4 regions of the Streptomyces sp. NPDC058664 genome follow, and region 2 is predicted to be linked to each of the others. Evidence: riboswitches for the same ligand, from Rfam matches in the RefSeq annotation. Region 2 holds a riboswitch; each other region holds the start of a gene.

Region 1 (4,202 bases), on a different contig from region 2:
CCGCTCCCTTCGCGATCATCTCCAGGAGGTGGAAGAGGGCGGTGGGGGCGTTGCCGATGGCGACGACGGAGCCTTCGAGGCGGTCCCGCCACAGTTCGAGGGCGGCGGCGGAGCGGGTGGTGCCCAGTTCGGCGGCGAGGCCGGGGACGGCCGGGTCGGAGAGCGCGCAGAGCACCTCGTTGTCGGCGGGCAGCCGCTTGCGGGTGACACCGCTGGCGACCATCTGGGCGTCACAGAGGATCGGGGCACCGGCGCGGAGCGCGGCGCGGGCGTTCGCGACGACCCCGGGGGAGTAGGCGATGTCCTGCACGAGGTCGGTCATGCCGCAGGCGTGGATCATCCGGACCGCCACCTGGGCGACGTCGGCGGGCAGGCCCGCGAGGTCCGCCTCGGCGCGGATCGTGGCAAAGGACCGGCGGTAGATCTCCGCCCCGTCCTTCTCGTAGTCGAACATCGTGTCGCTCTCGCTCATCTCGTGGGGGGCGTGGGGCCGACGGGGGTGCGGGCCGCCGCGACGGCTTCTGACAGGGAGGTACGGGAGGTGGGCGCGCCGTCCACCAGATAGGTGTCCTCGCCGGTGGCGAGGACCTCGATCCAGCCGCCGTACGGGTGTCCGCAGCGCCGCTCGCACCCGGAGAAGTGCACGGGCAGCGGCCCGGGGGGCGCGGCGAGAGCGTCCGTACGTACGTCGGCGAGGGACTTGGCGCAGCCGGGGCGCCCGGTGCAGGCGGTGACTCCGGCGCCGGGTGCGTCGGGGCGGGTGATGAGGCCGTACGTCTCCAGGGCGTCCAGGCGATCCGCGGCGGCCCCTGTTCCGGTTTCCACCACGACCACCCCCCGCCACGGTGTGAACCGGACCTCGTCGGCCGGCAGCAGCGCCCGCAGCTGGGCGGCGGTCAGCCGGCCGAGCGGCGCGAGGACGTACAGGCCGCCGTCCCCGAGGGCTCCGGGCGCGGGCGGCGGGGAGAACGGCGTCGGCGGTACGGGCAGGGCCTCGGCCGCGATCCCGGCGCGCGCCAGGGCCCCGGCCCAGTCCGGGACGTGGGCGTCGGGCAGTTCACGGGGCCGCCAGGCGCCGTTCCCGGCCGCGTCGGCGGCGTCGAGGAACGCGAGGGCGGCGGCGAGGGCGGCGCGGACGGCGTCGGCGGCGGCGAGCCGGAAGACCTGCCGGCCGCCGGGCCACAGCACGGCGGTCCCGTCCGCGTCTGCGATCAACTTCACATCGCCGCCGAGCCCGGCCACGTCCCCGCGCCCGTCGTCCAGGACGAACAGGAAACGGCCGGAAAGCGCCGCCGCCCGGGGCTCGGAGCACAGCGCGGCGTCAAGGTCGCGCGCCCACAACTGCACGTCCGCGTGGCCGAGTCCGTCGAGTCCGGCGGTCGGCGAGGCGACGATGTTGCGGACGCGTTCGTGGGTGGGGGAGGGCAGCAGGCCCGCCTCGTCGAGGAGGCCGGCGAGCTCCGCCCCGCAGCCCTCGCCGAGACCGCGCAGCTCCGCGTTGCCGCGCGAGGTGATGCTGACCCGCCCGTCGCCGAGCGTCTCCGCCGCCGTCGCGAGGGCTTCGACCTGACGGAACGTCAATCTACCTGCGGGCAGGCGGAGTCGGGCCAGGCGGCCGTCCTCGGCGGGGTGCAGGCGCAGCGCCCCGGGGCAGGCGTCGCCACGGTCCCGTATGCGAGCTTCGCCCGGTTCGGGCGTCGTGGGTGGGGTGGGCGGCATGGCGGCGAGCATACCCACGGGGAACCGGGCGCCCACCGGGTGTGATCAGGCCGACTCGGCGGCCCGCCCCGGCCCTCGGCGCCACGATCTAGGATGCAGTTCGGCATGGGGTCCCAGGACCCCGGGGAGGAAGCCCGGTGAGAATCCGGCGCGGTCCCGCCACTGTGAGCCCGTACCAGGCACGACGGAACGGGTGAGTCAGGAACTCCTGCCGTCCACACGACCACCCGGGGCGCGGACAACCCCGAGGAAGGCCTGCGCTCGCCATGCTTCTGCTGCTGTCGCACTCCGACACCGACCTGCTCAGCGCCCGCGCGGCGAACGCCGCCTCGGCCGGCGGCCCGGTGGAGTACCGCTTCGCCAACCCCGCCCGCCTTCCCCTCGCCGAACTGCCCGGCCTCCTCGACGGCGCCGACCTCGTCGTCGTCCGCCTCCTCGGCGGGCTCCGCTCCTGGGAGGACGGTCTCGACGCGGTCCGCGCCGCCGGAAAGCCCGTGGTCGTCCTCAGCGGCGAACAGGCGCCCGACGCGCAGCTGATGGAGACGTCCACCGTCCCCGTCGGCGTCGCCACCGAGGCGCACGCCTATCTCGCGCACGGCGGCCCCGGGAACCTGGAGCAGCTGGCCCGCTTCCTCTCCGACACCGTCCTGCTCACCGGCCACGGCTTCGAGGCCCCGGCCGCCGCCCCCACCTGGGGTCCCCTCGACCGGGTCGCGAAGAACGACAGCGGCCCGACCATCGCCGTGCTCTACTACCGCGCCCACCACATGAGCGGGAACACCGCCTTCGTCGGCGCCCTGTGCGACGCCATCGAGGACGCCGGCGCGCGGGCCCTCCCGCTGTACGTGGCCTCCCTGCGGGCCCCGGAGGACGAGCTCCTCGCCGAGCTGCGCGGAGTCGACGCCATCGTCACCACCGTCCTCGCCGCCGGCGGCACCAAGCCCGCCCAGGCGCAGGCCGGCGGCGACGAGGAGGCCTGGGACGCGGGGGCGCTCGCCGCGCTCGACGTGCCGATCCTCCAGGCGCTCTGCCTCACCGGCTCGCGCGCCGCCTGGGAGGAGAACGACGAGGGCCTCTCCCCGCTGGACGCCGCCAGTCAGGTCGCCGTGCCCGAGTTCGACGGGCGGCTCATCACCGTCCCGTTCTCCTTCAAGGAGATCGACGAGGACGGCCTGCCCGCGTACGTGGCCGACGCCGAGCGCGCGGCCCGCGTCGCCGGGATCGCCGTACGGCACGCCCGGCTCCGCCACATCCCGAACGCCGAGAAGAAGCTGGCGCTCGTCCTCTCCGCGTACCCGACGAAGCACTCCCGCATCGGCAACGCCGTCGGCCTCGACACCCCCGCGTCCGCCGTCTCCCTCCTGCGCCGTCTGATCGCCGAGGGGTACGACTTCGGGCCCGCCGAGGAGCTTCCCGGCCTGGTCTCCGGCGACGGCGACGAGCTGATCTACGCGCTCATCGAGGCCGGCGGCCACGACCAGGACTGGCTGACGGAGGAGCAGCTCGCCCGCAACCCGGTCCGCATCCCGGCCGCCGACTACAAGCGCTGGTACGCGACGCTCCCCGAGGAGCTCCGCACCCACGTCGAGGAGCACTGGGGCCCGGCGCCGGGCGAGATGTTCCTCGACCGCTCGCGCAACCCGGAGGGCGACATCGTCCTCGCCGCCCTGCGGCGCGGGAACCTGCTGATCCTCATCCAGCCGCCGCGCGGCTTCGGCGAGAACCCGATCGCGATCTACCACGACCCCGATCTCCCGCCGTCCCACCACTACCTCGCCGCCTACCGCTGGATCGCCGCCCGCGCCGAGGACGGCGGCTTCGGCGCCGACGCCATGGTCCACCTGGGCAAGCACGGCAACCTGGAGTGGCTGCCCGGCAAGAACGCCGGCCTGTCCGCCGCCTGCGGACCGGACGCGGCGCTCGGCGACATCCCGCTGATCTACCCCTTCCTCGTCAACGACCCGGGCGAGGGCACCCAGGCCAAGCGGCGCGTCCACGCGACCCTCGTCGACCACCTGGTGCCGCCGATGGCCCGCGCCGACTCGTACGGCGACATCGCGCGCCTGGAGCAGCTGCTCGACGAGTACGCGCAGATCTCCTCCATGGACCCGGCGAAGCTGCCCGCGATCCGCGCCCAGATCTGGACGCTGATCCAGGCCGCCAAGCTCGACCACGACCTCGGCCTCCAGGAGCGCCCGGAGGACGACGGCTTCGACGACTTCCTGCTGCACGTCGACGGCTGGCTGTGCGAGGTCAAGGACGCGCAGATCCGCGACGGTCTGCACGTCCTCGGCGGCGCCCCGGAGGGCGAGGCCCGGGTCAACCTGGTCCTCTCCATCCTGCGCGCCCGCCAGATCTGGGGCGGCACGCAGGCCCTGCCCGGTCTGCGCGAGGCGCTCGGCCTCGACGAGTCGGCCGCGACCCGCACCACCGCCGACGAGGCGGAGGCGAAGGCCCGCGAGCTGGTCGAGGCGATGGAGGCG
Region 2 (4,202 bases):
TGTCAATCTCACCCGGAGGTATCCATGAGGATGCTCATCAACGTTCCCGAGACCGTCGTCGCCGACGCGCTGCGGGGGATGGCGGCCGCTCATCCCGAGCTCACCGTGGACGTGGAGCAGCGGGTCGTGGTGCGGCGGGACGCGCCCGTGGCGGGGAAGGTCGCGCTGGTCTCCGGAGGCGGATCCGGGCACGAGCCCTTGCACGGAGGGTTCGTGGGGCCCGGGATGCTGGCGGCCGCGTGCCCCGGGGAGGTGTTCACCTCCCCGGTGCCCGATCAGATGGTGCGGGCCGCGGCTGCCGTCGACAGTGGGGCCGGGGTGTTGTTCGTCGTCAAGAACTACACCGGGGACGTGCTCAACTTCGAGATGGCGGCGGAGCTCGCGGAGGACGAGGGCATCCAGGTCGCCAAGGTCCTCGTCGACGACGACGTCGCCGTCACGGACAGTCTGTACACCGCCGGCCGGCGAGGGACCGGCGGCACGCTCTTCGTGGAGAAGATCGCGGGCGCCGCCGCCGAGGAGGGCGCGCCCCTCGAGCGGGTGGAGGCGATCGCCCGTCGGGTCAACGGGCGCTGCCGGTCCTTCGGCGTGGCCCTGAGCGCCTGCACCACCCCCGCCAAGGGCAGCCCCACCTTCGATCTCCCCGCGGGCGAACTGGAGTTGGGCATCGGGATCCACGGCGAACCGGGGCGTGAGCGGCGGCCGATGATGACCTCCCGGGAGATCGCGGACTTCGCCGTCGACGTCGTCGTCGAGGACCTCCGCCCGTCCGGGCCGGTGATCGCGCTGGTGAACGGGATGGGCGCCACCCCGCTCCTGGAGCTGTACGGCTTCAACGCGGAGGTGCAGCGTGTGCTCGGCGAGCGGCGGGTGCCGGTCGCCCGTACTCTCGTCGGGAACTACGTGACCTCGCTCGACATGGCCGGCTGCTCGGTGACCCTGTGCGAAGTGGACGAAGACCTCCTTCGCCTGTGGGACGCGCCCGTACAGACGCCCGCGCTGCGCTGGGGCAGGTGAGACGAGGGATGGGAGAGGGGACCGGAATGACGGAGACCTTCGGCGCGGACTTCCTGGTGCGGTGGCTGGCCGCGGTGGCCGAGGCCGTCGACCGCGAGGCGGACCGGCTCACCGAGCTTGACTCGGCCATCGGCGACGCCGACCACGGCGCGAATCTGAAACGGGGGTTCGCCGCCGTCTCGGAGACCCTCGCCAAGGAGCCGCCGGCGACGCCCGGCGCGGTGCTCACCACGGCCGGACGGCAGCTGATCTCCACCGTGGGCGGCGCGTCGGGACCTCTGTACGGCACGCTGCTGCGCCGTACCGGCAAGGCGCTGGGCGACGGGGACCGGATCAGCCGGGAGCAGCTGGCGGAGGCCCTCGGATCCGGAGTGGCCGCCGTGTCGCAGCTGGGCGGTGCCCAGGTGGGCGACAAGACGATGCTGGACGCGCTCGTTCCGGCCGTGGAGGGGCTGCGGGCGTCGTTCGGGGCGGGCCGCGCCGCCGCCGAGGAGGGCGCCCTCGGGACCGTACCCCTGCGGGCGCGGAAGGGCAGGGCCAGTTATCTGGGCGAGCGGTCGGTGGGGCACCAGGATCCGGGGGCCACGTCCTCCGCGCTGCTGTTCGCCGCGCTCGACGAGGCCGCCCGTGGGGAGGGGGCGTCGTGAGTGCCGGGACCCGCGTCGGCATCGTGCTCGTCTCGCACAGTGCCGCCGTCGCGACGGCCGTGGCCGAGCTGGCCCGGGGGCTTTCCGGCGGCGGTGACCTGGCGCCGGTCCTCCCGGCCGGCGGGGCCCCGGACGGCGGCCTGGGGACGAGTTCCGAGCTGATCCGCCAGGCGGCGAGGGACGTGGACCGGGGCGCGGGCGTGGCGATCCTGGTCGATCTGGGGAGCGCGGTGCTCACCGTGAAGGCGCTGCTCGCCGAGGGCGACGAGCTTCCCGAGGGCTCCCGTCTGGTGGACGCGCCGTTCGTCGAGGGCGCGGTCGCCGCGCTGGTCACGGCGAGCGCGGGAGGGGACATCGACGCGGTGACGGCGGCGGCCTCGGAGGCGTACGCCTACCGCAAGGAGTGACTGCGCGGAGTGAGTGAGAAGCCGCACAGGGTGGCCGTCGTGTTGTGATGTACCTGGTCAACGCACTAGTGTCACAGCGCCTTGGTGTACGGGAAACCGGTGCAGTACCGGTGCGGCCCTCGCCACTGTGATCGGGATGTCCGGCTCCACCCCCGCGGGGAACGCCCTCGGGGAAGCCACTGGACCGCGACGGGAGACCGTCGTGGTGTGGGAAGGCGGAGTCGGGCGTATGACCGTCAGCCAGGAGACCGGCCAGGGTGCGTTGTCCATCCACGAGGTGCTGGAGAGGGTCTCCCAACCATGCATATAGCCGAGGGGTACCTACCCCCTGTGCACGCGGCCGCCTGGGGCGTCGCGTCCGCGCCGTTCGTCGTCCACGGGGTCCGCGCGCTGACCCGTGAAGTACGGTCGAACCCCGAGTCCACGCTTCTGCTCGGCGCTTCGGGCGCCTTCACCTTCGTCCTCTCGGCGCTCAAGCTGCCGTCCGTGACGGGCAGTTGTTCGCATCCGACCGGTACGGGTCTGGGTGCGATCCTGTTCCGGCCGCCGATCATGGCGGTCCTCGGGACGATCACCCTGCTGTTCCAGGCCCTGCTGCTCGCCCACGGCGGGCTGACCACGCTCGGTGCGAACGTCTTCTCGATGGCGATCGTCGGGCCCTGGGCGGGATACGGGACGTACCTGCTGCTGCGCCGGTTCGGTGCGCCGCTGATGGTCGCCGTCTTCTTCGGCGCGTTCGTCGCCGACCTGTCCACGTACTGCGTGACCAGCGTGCAGCTGGCGCTCGCCTTCCCGGACCCGGGCAGCGGTGTGCCCGGGGCGCTCGCCAAGTTCGGCGGGATCTTCGCCGTGACGCAGCTCCCCCTGGCTGTCAGCGAGGGCCTGCTCACCGTGCTCGTGATGCGGTTGCTCACGCAGTCCAGCAAGGGCGAACTGACCCGGCTCGGTGTCCTCGGCGGACGCACGGCGGAGCGACGCAAGGAGGCGACCGCGTGATGAGCCGGAACGCGAGGATCAACGCCCTGCTGCTGCTCGTCGTCGCGGCGCTCGCGGTACTGCCGCTCGCGCTGGGGCTCGGGGACCACAAGGAGGAGCCGTTCACGGGGGCGGACGGGGAGGCGGAGACCGCGATCACGGAGCTCCACCCGGACTACGAGCCGTGGTTCAGCCCCTTGTACGAGCCGCCGTCCGGGGAGATCGAGTCCGCGCTGTTCTCCCTCCAGGCCGCGCTGGGTGCCGGCGTCCTGGCGTACTACTTCGGCCTGCGGCGAGGCCGCAGGCAGGGGGCGGCCCTGGCGGAGGCGGCCGGGGTGAAGGCCCCTCACGGTACGGGCAGCGTGGCGGCCGAAAGGAAGGCCTCGCCGGACGGGGGCTCCCCCGGGGGCCCCGGCGAGCCGGGCGCGTAGCCGCCGATGCTGCCGATCGACGCGGCGGCGCACAGCAGTCGCTGGCGCCGCCGTCATCCCGCCGAGAAGGCGCTGCTCGGCTTCGGTCTGACCCTGTGCGCGGTCTCTCTGCCGCCGTGGCCGGGCGCGCCGCTCGTGGCCGCGGTCACGCTCGGGGTGCTGCTCGGCCCGGCCGGTGTGCCGGGACGGGCGCTGTGGCGGGCGTTCCGCGTCCCGCTCGGGTTCTGTGTCACGGGTGCGATTCCGCTGCTGTTCGAGGTGGGCGGTGCCCGGGGCGCGGTCGCGTTCGCCCCGGGCGGTCCGGCGCAGGCGGTCGAGCTGCTGCTGCGGACCGCGTCGGCCTCGCTCGGGGTGCTGCTGTTCGCGTTCACCACGCCGGTCTCCGACGTCCTTCCCCGGCTGGTCCGGGCCGGGGTGCCGGCGCCCGTGGTGGACGTGGCCCTCGTGATGTACCGGATCATCTTCCTGCTCCTCGACTCGCTGTCCAAGATCCGGCAGGCGCAGGCGGCCCGGCTCGGGCACACCACCCGGGCCGCGACCTGGCGTTCGCTCGCGGGGCTCGGCGCGACCACGTTCGTGCGGGCCTTCGACCGGGCGCAGCGCCTGCAGTCGGGGCTCGCCGGGCGGGGGTACGACGGGACGCTGCGGGTGCTCGTGCCCGCGTGCGCGCCGTCCCGCCGGTTCCTCGCCGCGACGGGCGTGCTCCTGACGGGGCTCGTCGTGCT
Region 3 (4,202 bases), on a different contig from region 2:
CAACCGCGAACTGGCCGGCCGGATCGCCGAGCGGGCCGTCGTCCTGCTCCGCAACGACGGCACCCTCCCGCTCGACCCGCGCACCCCCCGCCGCATCGCCCTGATCGGCCCCAACGCCGAAGTCCCCACCGCCGTCCTCGGCTGCTACTCCTTCCCCGTCCACGTCGGCGGACAGCACCCCGGCGTCCCCCTCGGCATCGACCTGCCGACCCTTCACGACACGCTCCGGACGGAGTTCCCCGCGGCCGAGATCACCGTGGCGCGGGGCACCGGCATCGACGACGCGGGGACCGAGGGCATCGCCGAGGCCGTGGCGGCGGCCCGCGGCGCCGACCTCGTCGTCGCGGCGCTCGGCGACCGCGCCGGGCTCTTCGGCCGCGGCACCAGCGGCGAGGGCTGCGACGCGGGATCGCTCACCCTGCCCGGAGCGCAGCAGCGGCTCCTCGACGCGCTCCTCGACACCGGCACACCGGTCGTGACCACGCTGCTGGCCGGACGGCCCTACGCGCTCGGCCGCGCGGCCGACGAGTCCGCCGCCGTCGTCCAGTCCTTCTTCCCCGGCGAGTCGGGAACCGCCGCCATCGCCTCCGTCCTCAGCGGCCGGACCGCCCCCAGCGGCCGACTGCCCGTCAGCGTGCCCCGCGACCCCGGCGCCCAGCCGTCCACCTACCTCGCCGCCCGCCTCGGCCACGCCGGCGACGTCTCCAGCATCGACCCGACACCCGCCTACGGCTTCGGACACGGCCTGACCTACACCACCTTCGCGTGGGACGACCTCGTCGTCGAGAACCCCGAGGCCCCCACCGACGGCACGTTCCACCTCGCCCTCACCGTGCGCAACACCGGCGACCGCGCCGGCAGCGAGCTCGTGCAGCTCTACCTCCACGACCCCGTGGCCTCCGTGGTCCAGCCCCTCCAGCGCCTCATCGGCTACGAACGGCTCGACCTGGCCGCCGGGGAGCAGAAGCGGATCCGGGTGGCCGTCCCCGCCGACCTCGCCTCGTTCACCGGCCGCGACGGGCGGCGCGCGGTGGAACCGGGAGAGCTGGAGCTGCGGCTCAGCGCCTCCAGCACCGAACCACGACTGACCGCCCGGGTGGCCCTCACCGGCCCGGTGCGGTACGTCGACCACCACCGTGCCCTGCACGCCGCGTTCCGGGTCGATCCGCGTACCGGCGACTGACCACGGCGGCCCGGACGGGGCCCGGGCGGCATCACCCGCCCGCGCCGGCCGGCGGGCGAAGAGCGATCCGGCGGGGTAAGAGTCCCCTGAGACGCGAATGCGGCCGGGACGGGCGCGACCTCCCCCTCGGCCGCGTCGCCGGTGACGACGAGGAGGCCGCCGTGGACGGCAGAAGCAATGGGTTCGTGCACTCCTTCAACCGCGCCGGCGGGTACGGGTTCGTCGTTCCCGTGGGCTCCGAGGAGCAGGTCTACTTCAGCGCCGAGGACATCGAGGAGGAGCAGCACCTCTCCGAAGGGCAGCAGGTCTCCTTCGTCCTGGTCCTCGGCGAGGGCCGTTTCGAGGCGAAGGAACTGCGCGTCTGACGCCCCGCCGGCACGACCGTGCCACCGGCGGCGCCCCCGGGCGGGGGAGCGGGCCGGTGGTACTGTGCCGAGGCCAGTCGCACCTTTGTACGCACCCGGACGGGTACGTGCACGGGTCAGGGAATCCGGTGCGAGACCGGAACTGACGCGCAGCGGTGAGGGCGACGGGCGGAGCATCGGCCACTGGGCGGCACGACGGGCCCGGGAAGGCGCTCCGTCCGGCTGACCCCGAGTCCGAAGACCTGCTGGCGGCCCCGGCGGCACGCCGTCGTCCGGGGAGCACCGTACGACAGGCTCCGCGTATGAGCCGTGGCCGCAGAGGAAGTCCCCGTGCCCTTCGCACACCCCGCCCGCTCCGCCGCCCTGTTCCTGGCCGGCGCCCTGCTCCTGACCGTGACCGGATGCGGCGGCGGATCCGCCGCACGGCCCACGGAGAACACGGTGAACACGACCGGGGGCCCGCGCCAGGGGTACCCCGTGACGATCGACGACAACTGCGGCCGCCGGGTCACGGTCGACCGGCCTCCGCGGCGGGCCGTCGCCCTCGACCAGGGGTCGGCGGAGATCATGCTCTCCCTCGGCCTGGCCGACCGCATGGCGGGCACCGCCACCTGGACGGACCCGGTGCTCGAGGGACTCGAGAAGGAGAACGCGAAGGTACCGCGCCTCGCCGACCGCTACCCCTCCTTCGAGAAGGTGCTCGACGCCGAGCCCGACTTCGCCGCCGCCTCCTTCGCGTACACCCTCGGCAAGGGCGGGGTGGCTCCCCGCGAGCGGTTCGAGGAGCTCGGCGTCCCCACCTACCTCTCGCCCACCGACTGCGTCGGCAAGGACAACAGCGGCGACGGCGACGGAGTCCGCATCCGGCCCCTGACCATGGACACCGTGTACGGCGAGATACGCGACCTGGCCCGGGTGTTCGCTGTCCCGGAGCGCGGCGAGAAGCTCGTCGCGGAACTGAAGTCCCGTGTGGCGAAGGCGACTTCAGACGGAGATTTCACGGACGCCACGGTCCTCTACTGGTTCTCCGACGCCGAAGCGCCCTACATGGCGGGCTGTTGCGGCGCCCCCGGCATCGTCACCGACGCCCTCGGTGCGAAGAACGTCTTCGACGACACGCGCGCGGAGTGGCCGCAGGTCAACTGGGAGACGGTCGCCGACCGCGACCCCGACGTCCTCGTCATCGGCGACCTGACCCGCCGTTCGCAGTCGGCCGAGAGCGCCGCGAAGAAGATCGAGTTCCTGGAGTCCGACCCGGTCACCCGGAACATGACGGCGGTACGGAAGAAGCGGTACGTCCTGCTCAGCGGCCAGGCCATGAACCCCACCGTCCGCACCGTCGAGGGCGTCGAGAAGGTGGCGGCGGCCCTCCGCTCGTACGGCCTCGCGAAGTGACGGCGCTCCCGCCCGGCGAGACCGACGTTCGACCCGACGGGTCCGTCGTTCCGTCCGGCGTCCTGCGCGGAGGGGGTGTCGCACGCGGAGGGGGCGCGGCGCTGTTGTGGACGGTGACCGGGCTCGCCGTCCTGGCCGCTTCGGTGGCCGTCGCGATCACCATCGGTCCCGCGGACATCGGCGTCGGCGACGTGTGGGCCGTGGTCGCCGCCCACCTCGGCGGGGAGGTCCCGGAGGTCTCGCCGATCCGGGACGGCATCGTGTGGGAGCTGCGGCTGCCCCGTACCCTCCTCGCCGCCGTCTGCGGAGCCGGACTCGCGGTCTGCGGCGCGGTGATGCAGTCGCTGCTGCGCAACCCGCTCGCCGACCCCTTCGTGCTCGGGGTCTCCTCCGGCGCCTCGACCGGCGCGGTCGCGGTCGTCGTCCTCGGCGTCGGCGGAGGCGTCCTCTCCGTCACCGGAGGGGCGTTCCTCGGCGCGGTGCTCTCCTTCGCGCTCGTCCTGCTGCTCAGCCACACCCTCGGCGGTTCGACGGACCGGGTGGTGCTCGCGGGCGTCGCCGCGATGCAGCTCTTCTCCGCCCTCACCTCCTTCGTCGTGATGACGGCGGCGGACGCCGAGACCACACGGGGCGTGCTCTTCTGGCTGCTCGGCTCGCTCGGCGGGGCCGGCTGGAGCGACGTGGGGGTGTGCGGGGCGGTGCTCGCGGCGGCCCTGCTGGTGTGCGGCGGGCACGCGCGGACCCTGGACGCGTTCGCGTTCGGCGAGGACGCCGCCGCCGCGCTGGGGGTCGCCGTCACCCGCACGAGGCTCGTCCTGCTGTGCGTCACCGCCCTCCTGACGGCCGCGCTGGTCTCCGCCGCCGGAGCGATCGGCTTCGTCGGCCTCGTCCTGCCGCACGCCGCCCGGGCCCTGGCGGGCCCCGGGCACGCGCGGCTGCTGCCGGTCACCGCCCTGGCCGGGGCGGTGTTCCTGGTCTGGGCCGACACGCTCGCCCGCACGGTCCTCGACCCCCAGGAGGTGCCGGTGGGCGTGGTGACCTCGCTGATCGGCGTCCCGGCCTTCGTCCTCGTCCTGTACCGCACCAGGAGCTCCCGATGACCGCGGGCCCGACTCCGACCGCTCCGATTCCGAGCCCGAGCCTCGGACTCCGCGCCGACCGGGTCTCGCGCACCGCGGGCGGCACCCTCGTCCTCGACGGGGTCAGCGTCACCCTCACGCCCGGCACCGTCACCGGCCTCCTCGGGCCCAACGGCTCGG
Region 4 (4,202 bases), on a different contig from region 2:
GGCGATCGAGGCGATCGTCGCGGTCGGCGCGATGGCGAGGAGGAGGGAGTTGCGCATGCCGGTCGACGCGATGCGGGCGCGCAGCGCCGTCCAGCGCTCCGGCCAGTTCAGTTCCACGTCGTAGTGGTCGGGGTGCAGGACGCCACGGGCGGTGCGGGTCTTGTCCCAGGCCGGCAGCGGGCCGTTGCGCTCGGCGAGGTCGGCGGAGGCCTCGTAGGCCGCCAGCATGATGCGCTCGGCGATCTTCGTCGACAGGGCGCGGGCCTCCGCCGAGTCGAACGGCAGCTTCAGCTGGAAGAAGACGTCCTGGAGGCCCATCGCGCCCAGGCCCACCGGCCGCCAGCGGGCGTTGGAGCGGCCCGCCTGCTCGGTCGGGTAGAAGTTGATGTCGACGACCCGGTCGAGGAAGGTGACGGCCGTGCGGACGGTGGCGTCGAGCCGCTCCCAGTCGATGTCCCCGCCGTCGGCTCCCTGGTCCACGAAGGCGCCGAGGTTGACCGAGCCGAGGTTGCAGACGGCCGTCTCGCCGTCGTTCGTGACCTCGATGATCTCGGTGCACAGGTTGGAGGAGTGGACGACGGTGCCGGGCTCGGCGGTCTGGTTGGCCGTCCGGTTCGAGGCGTCCTTGAAGGTCATCCAGCCGTTGCCGGTCTGGGCCAGGGTCCGCATCATCCGGCCGTACAGGTCACGGGCCGGCATGGTCTTGCGGGCCAGGCCCTTGGCTTCGGCGGCGCGGTAGGCGGCGTCGAACTCCTCGCCCCACAGGTCGACGAGCTCGGGCACGTCCGCCGGGGAGAACAGCGACCAGTCGGCGTCCGCGTTGACCCGGCGCATGAACTCGTCCGGGATCCAGTGCGCCAGGTTCAGGTTGTGCGTACGGCGCTGGTCCTCGCCCGTGTTGTCGCGGAGTTCGAGGAACTCCTCGATGTCCGCGTGCCAGGTCTCCAGGTAGACGGCGGCGGCGCCCTTGCGGCGGCCGCCCTGGTTCACGGCGGCGACGGAGGCGTCGAGCGTCTTCAGGAACGGCACGATGCCGTTGGAGTGCCCGTTGGTGCCGCGGATCAGCGAACCGCGCGCCCGGATGCGGGAGTACGAGAGGCCGATGCCGCCCGCGTGCTTCGAGAGGCGCGCCACCTGGTGGTAGCGGTCGTAGATGGAGTCCAGCTCGTCCTGCGGGGAGTCCAGGAGGTAGCAGGAGGACATCTGCGGGTGGCGGGTGCCGGAGTTGAAGAGGGTGGGGGAGGAGGGGAGGTAGTCGAGACGGCTCATCAGGCCGTACAGCGCGGCCACCTCGTCGAGCGCGCGGACCGAGTCGTCCTCGGCCAGACCGGAGGCGACGCGCAGCATGAAGTGCTGCGGGGTCTCGATGACCTTGCGGGTGATCGGGTGGCGCAGCAGGTAGCGCGAGTAGAGGGTGCGCAGACCGAAGTAGCCGAAGCGGTCGTCGCCGGCCGGGTCGATCGTCGCGTCCAGGCGGGCCGCGTGCAGGGCGACGAACGCGGCGGTGCGGTCGGCGATCAGGCCCTCGCGGTGGCCGACGGCGACGGAGGCGGAGAAGGAGACCGAGCCCTGGCCGGCCGCCTCGTCGGCGATGGTGATCGTCAGGAGCCGGGCGGCGAGCCGGGAGTACGCCGGGTCCTCGGCGATCAGGCCGGCGGCCGCCTCGGTGGCCAGCTCGCGCAGCTCCGCCTCGTCCGACGCGGCGCTGCGGCCGCGAAGCGCGGCGGCGGCGACCTTGCCGGGGTCGGTGTCGGGGAGATCGGCGGTGAGGTCGGTCAGGGTCCGCAGCAGTACGGTCCCGGGGCCGTCGCTCTCGACCGCGGAAACCTCGGCGGAAGCCGGATCGGCGGGCGCGATGGTCACGTGGGGGCTCTCCCTCGCTCGGCTCGGGGCCGCGGCGGGGGAAGGCGGGCAGACGGGCATCCGTAACGCCGGACGCGACGCTTCCACCGGCCCACTCCGCGAGGCCCGGACGTCAGTGGCACCCGGAACGGACGGACCGGGTGCGCTGTCGGCAGGTCCTCGGACTCACCTCGTACGAAAACGTCGTATCCGTATGAAGCACACCGTTGCGGGACAGTTCCGGATTCGCGCCGGATTCCCCTGCGTCGACAGCGAGGTTGAGCATACATGTGGGGGGCGCCGCTCGTGGCACCCCCCACATGTTGTGTCGCCCCTCGGCTCAGAACTCCAGGGCGTAGGTGAGCAGAAGATGGTCGCGGATCGGCGACCAGTCCCGGTGCGGGGTGCGGACGAAGCCGAGGCGGTCGTACATCCGGTGCGCGGCGACCATCGTCGTGTCCGTGGAGAGCACGATCCGCTCGCACCCGGGCAGGGCTCGCGCGCGCTCGACGCAGGTCCGTACGAGGGCCTCGCCGACGCCCCGGCCGCGGGCCTCCCGGGCGACGGCGAGCATCCGGAACTCGGCCTCGCCCGCGACCGCGATGTCCGCCCAGGGGGTGTTGCCGGTGGCGAAGGTCACTCCGCCGACGAGCCGGCCGTCGGCGTCCTCGGCGACGAGCACCTCGCTCTCGCGGGCCCGCCGCGCGGTGTCCCGGAGCACCTCCAGATAGGAGTCCTGGGCCCCGTACTTCAGCAGTCCGTCGTTCAGGTAGATGCTCGCGGTGAGTTCGCCGAGCGCCTCGTACTCCTCGGGCCGTACTGCCCTGATCGTGAAGTCCATGAGGGAAGTGTGCCTCGGAGGGAGACGCGAAGAGGCCCGGGATCCCCTGGTGGAGGTCCCGGGCCCGCGTGCGGCCGTTCCGTCCGGTCAGTGCGTCTCGGCGCCGACCTTCGGCAGCTCGGTCTGCACGCCGGGGTCACCGGCGTCCGCCGTGTAGTCGGACGGGGACGTCTCGTCGATGCCCTCGGGAGCCTTGACGGCCTTGAGGACGAAGGTGAGGACGACCGTGACGACGACGTTCAGGACGAAGGCGGTGAGGCCGATGTAGCCGATCTCGCCGATGCCCGGGATCTCGGCGGAGGAGCCGCCGAAGTGCTTCTGGGTCGGGCTGGCGACGCCGTACGCGGCGACCGTGCCGTAGACCATGCCGACGGCCCAGCCGGCGAGCAGCGCCCAGCGGTGGAACCAGCGGGTGAACAGGCCGCCGACGAGGGCCGGGAAGGTCTGCAGGATCCAGATGCCGCCGAGCAGCTGGAAGTTGATCGCGACCGTCTTGTCCATGGTGAGGACGAAGGCGAGCGCGCCGACCTTCACCAGGAGCGAGACCAGCTTGGAGACCTTGGTCTCCTGCGCCGGGGTCGCGTCCTTCTTGATGAAGTCCTTGTAGATGTTGCGGGTGAAGAGGTTGGCCGCGGCGATCGACATGATCGCCGCCGGGACGAGCGCGCCGATGCCGATCGCGGCGAACGCGACGCCCGCGAACCAGTCGGGGAACATCGTCTCGAAGAGCTGCGGAATGGCGAGCTGCCCGTTCTTCACCTGGATCCCGGCGGCGATCGCCATGAAGCCGAGCAGCGCGAGCAGGCCCAGCATCAGCGAGTACAGCGGCAGGATCGTGGTGTTGCGGCGGATGACCTCGCGGCTCCGGGACGACAGGGTCGCCGTGATGGAGTGCGGGTACATGAACAGCGCGAGCGCCGAGCCGAGCGCGAGCGTCGCGTACGTCCACTGGCCGGCCTCGCCGGGGACGACCGAACCACGCGGCTTGTCGGTCGCCGGGTTGGTCTGCGCGTACGCCTCGCTCGCCTTGGCGAAGATCTCGTCGAAGCCGCCCAGCTTGATCGGGATGTAGATGATCGCCACCGCGATGACGATGTAGATCAGGGTGTCCTTGACGAAGGCGATGAGCGCGGGGGCGCGCAGGCCCGAGGAGTACGTGTACGCCGCGAGGACGCCGAAGGCGATGAGCAGCGGCAGGTCCTTGATGAACCAGTGGGTGGTCTCGCCGCCGCCGACGCCCATCACGTCCAGGACGGCCTGGATGCCGACGAGCTGGAGCGCGATGTACGGCATGGTGGCGAGGATGCCGGTGACCGCCACCGCGAGGGACAGGCTCTTGGAGCCGAAGCGGCCGCGCACGAAGTCCGAGGTGGTGACGTACCCGTGCTTGTGCGAGACCGACCAGAGGCGCGGCAGGAAGGTGAAGATCAGCGGGTAGATCAGGATCGTGTACGGCACGGCGAAGAAGCCGGCCGCGCCCGCCGCGTAGATGGCCGCCGGGACGGCGACGAAGGTGTAC

The links. A riboswitch is a leader RNA that binds a small molecule or an ion and turns the genes downstream of it on or off. The one in region 2 is predicted to bind cobalamin.
Region 1: linked by a shared signal. The riboswitch ahead of cobN (cobaltochelatase subunit CobN) and the one ahead of ACFWUY_RS06760 (energy-coupling factor ABC transporter permease) in region 2 are both predicted to bind cobalamin.
Region 3: linked by a shared signal. The riboswitch ahead of ACFWUY_RS15855 (ABC transporter substrate-binding protein) and the one ahead of ACFWUY_RS06760 (energy-coupling factor ABC transporter permease) in region 2 are both predicted to bind cobalamin.
Region 4: linked by a shared signal. The riboswitch ahead of ACFWUY_RS29275 (ribonucleoside-diphosphate reductase subunit alpha) and the one ahead of ACFWUY_RS06760 (energy-coupling factor ABC transporter permease) in region 2 are both predicted to bind cobalamin.

Annotation. Positions count from the first base shown of each region.
Region 1 covers NZ_JBHXRW010000012.1:30,188-34,389, reverse strand. The annotation lists gene ACFWUY_RS12485 (precorrin-8X methylmutase) at 1-472, opposite strand, end outside; gene cobG (precorrin-3B synthase) at 469-1,731, opposite strand; cobalamin riboswitch at 1,818-1,946, shown strand; gene cobN (cobaltochelatase subunit CobN) at 1,986-4,202, shown strand, end outside.
Region 2 covers NZ_JBHXRW010000005.1:220,303-224,504, reverse strand. The annotation lists gene dhaK (dihydroxyacetone kinase subunit DhaK) at 25-1,017, shown strand; gene dhaL (dihydroxyacetone kinase subunit DhaL) at 1,044-1,664, shown strand; gene ACFWUY_RS06765 (PTS-dependent dihydroxyacetone kinase phosphotransferase subunit DhaM) at 1,661-2,071, shown strand; cobalamin riboswitch at 2,109-2,343, shown strand; gene ACFWUY_RS06760 (energy-coupling factor ABC transporter permease) at 2,372-3,067, shown strand; gene ACFWUY_RS06755 (energy-coupling factor ABC transporter substrate-binding protein) at 3,067-3,477, shown strand; gene cbiQ (cobalt ECF transporter T component CbiQ) at 3,484-4,202, shown strand, end outside.
Region 3 covers NZ_JBHXRW010000016.1:137,376-141,577, reverse strand. The annotation lists gene ACFWUY_RS15865 (beta-glucosidase) at 1-1,183, shown strand, start outside; gene ACFWUY_RS15860 (cold-shock protein) at 1,345-1,548, shown strand; cobalamin riboswitch at 1,667-1,792, shown strand; gene ACFWUY_RS15855 (ABC transporter substrate-binding protein) at 1,879-2,943, shown strand; gene ACFWUY_RS15850 (FecCD family ABC transporter permease) at 3,006-4,043, shown strand; gene ACFWUY_RS15845 (ABC transporter ATP-binding protein) at 4,040-4,202, shown strand, end outside.
Region 4 covers NZ_JBHXRW010000043.1:64,589-68,790, forward strand. The annotation lists gene ACFWUY_RS29275 (ribonucleoside-diphosphate reductase subunit alpha) at 1-1,863, opposite strand, end outside; cobalamin riboswitch at 1,996-2,134, opposite strand; gene ACFWUY_RS29280 (GNAT family N-acetyltransferase) at 2,183-2,683, opposite strand; gene mctP (monocarboxylate uptake permease MctP) at 2,771-4,202, opposite strand, start outside.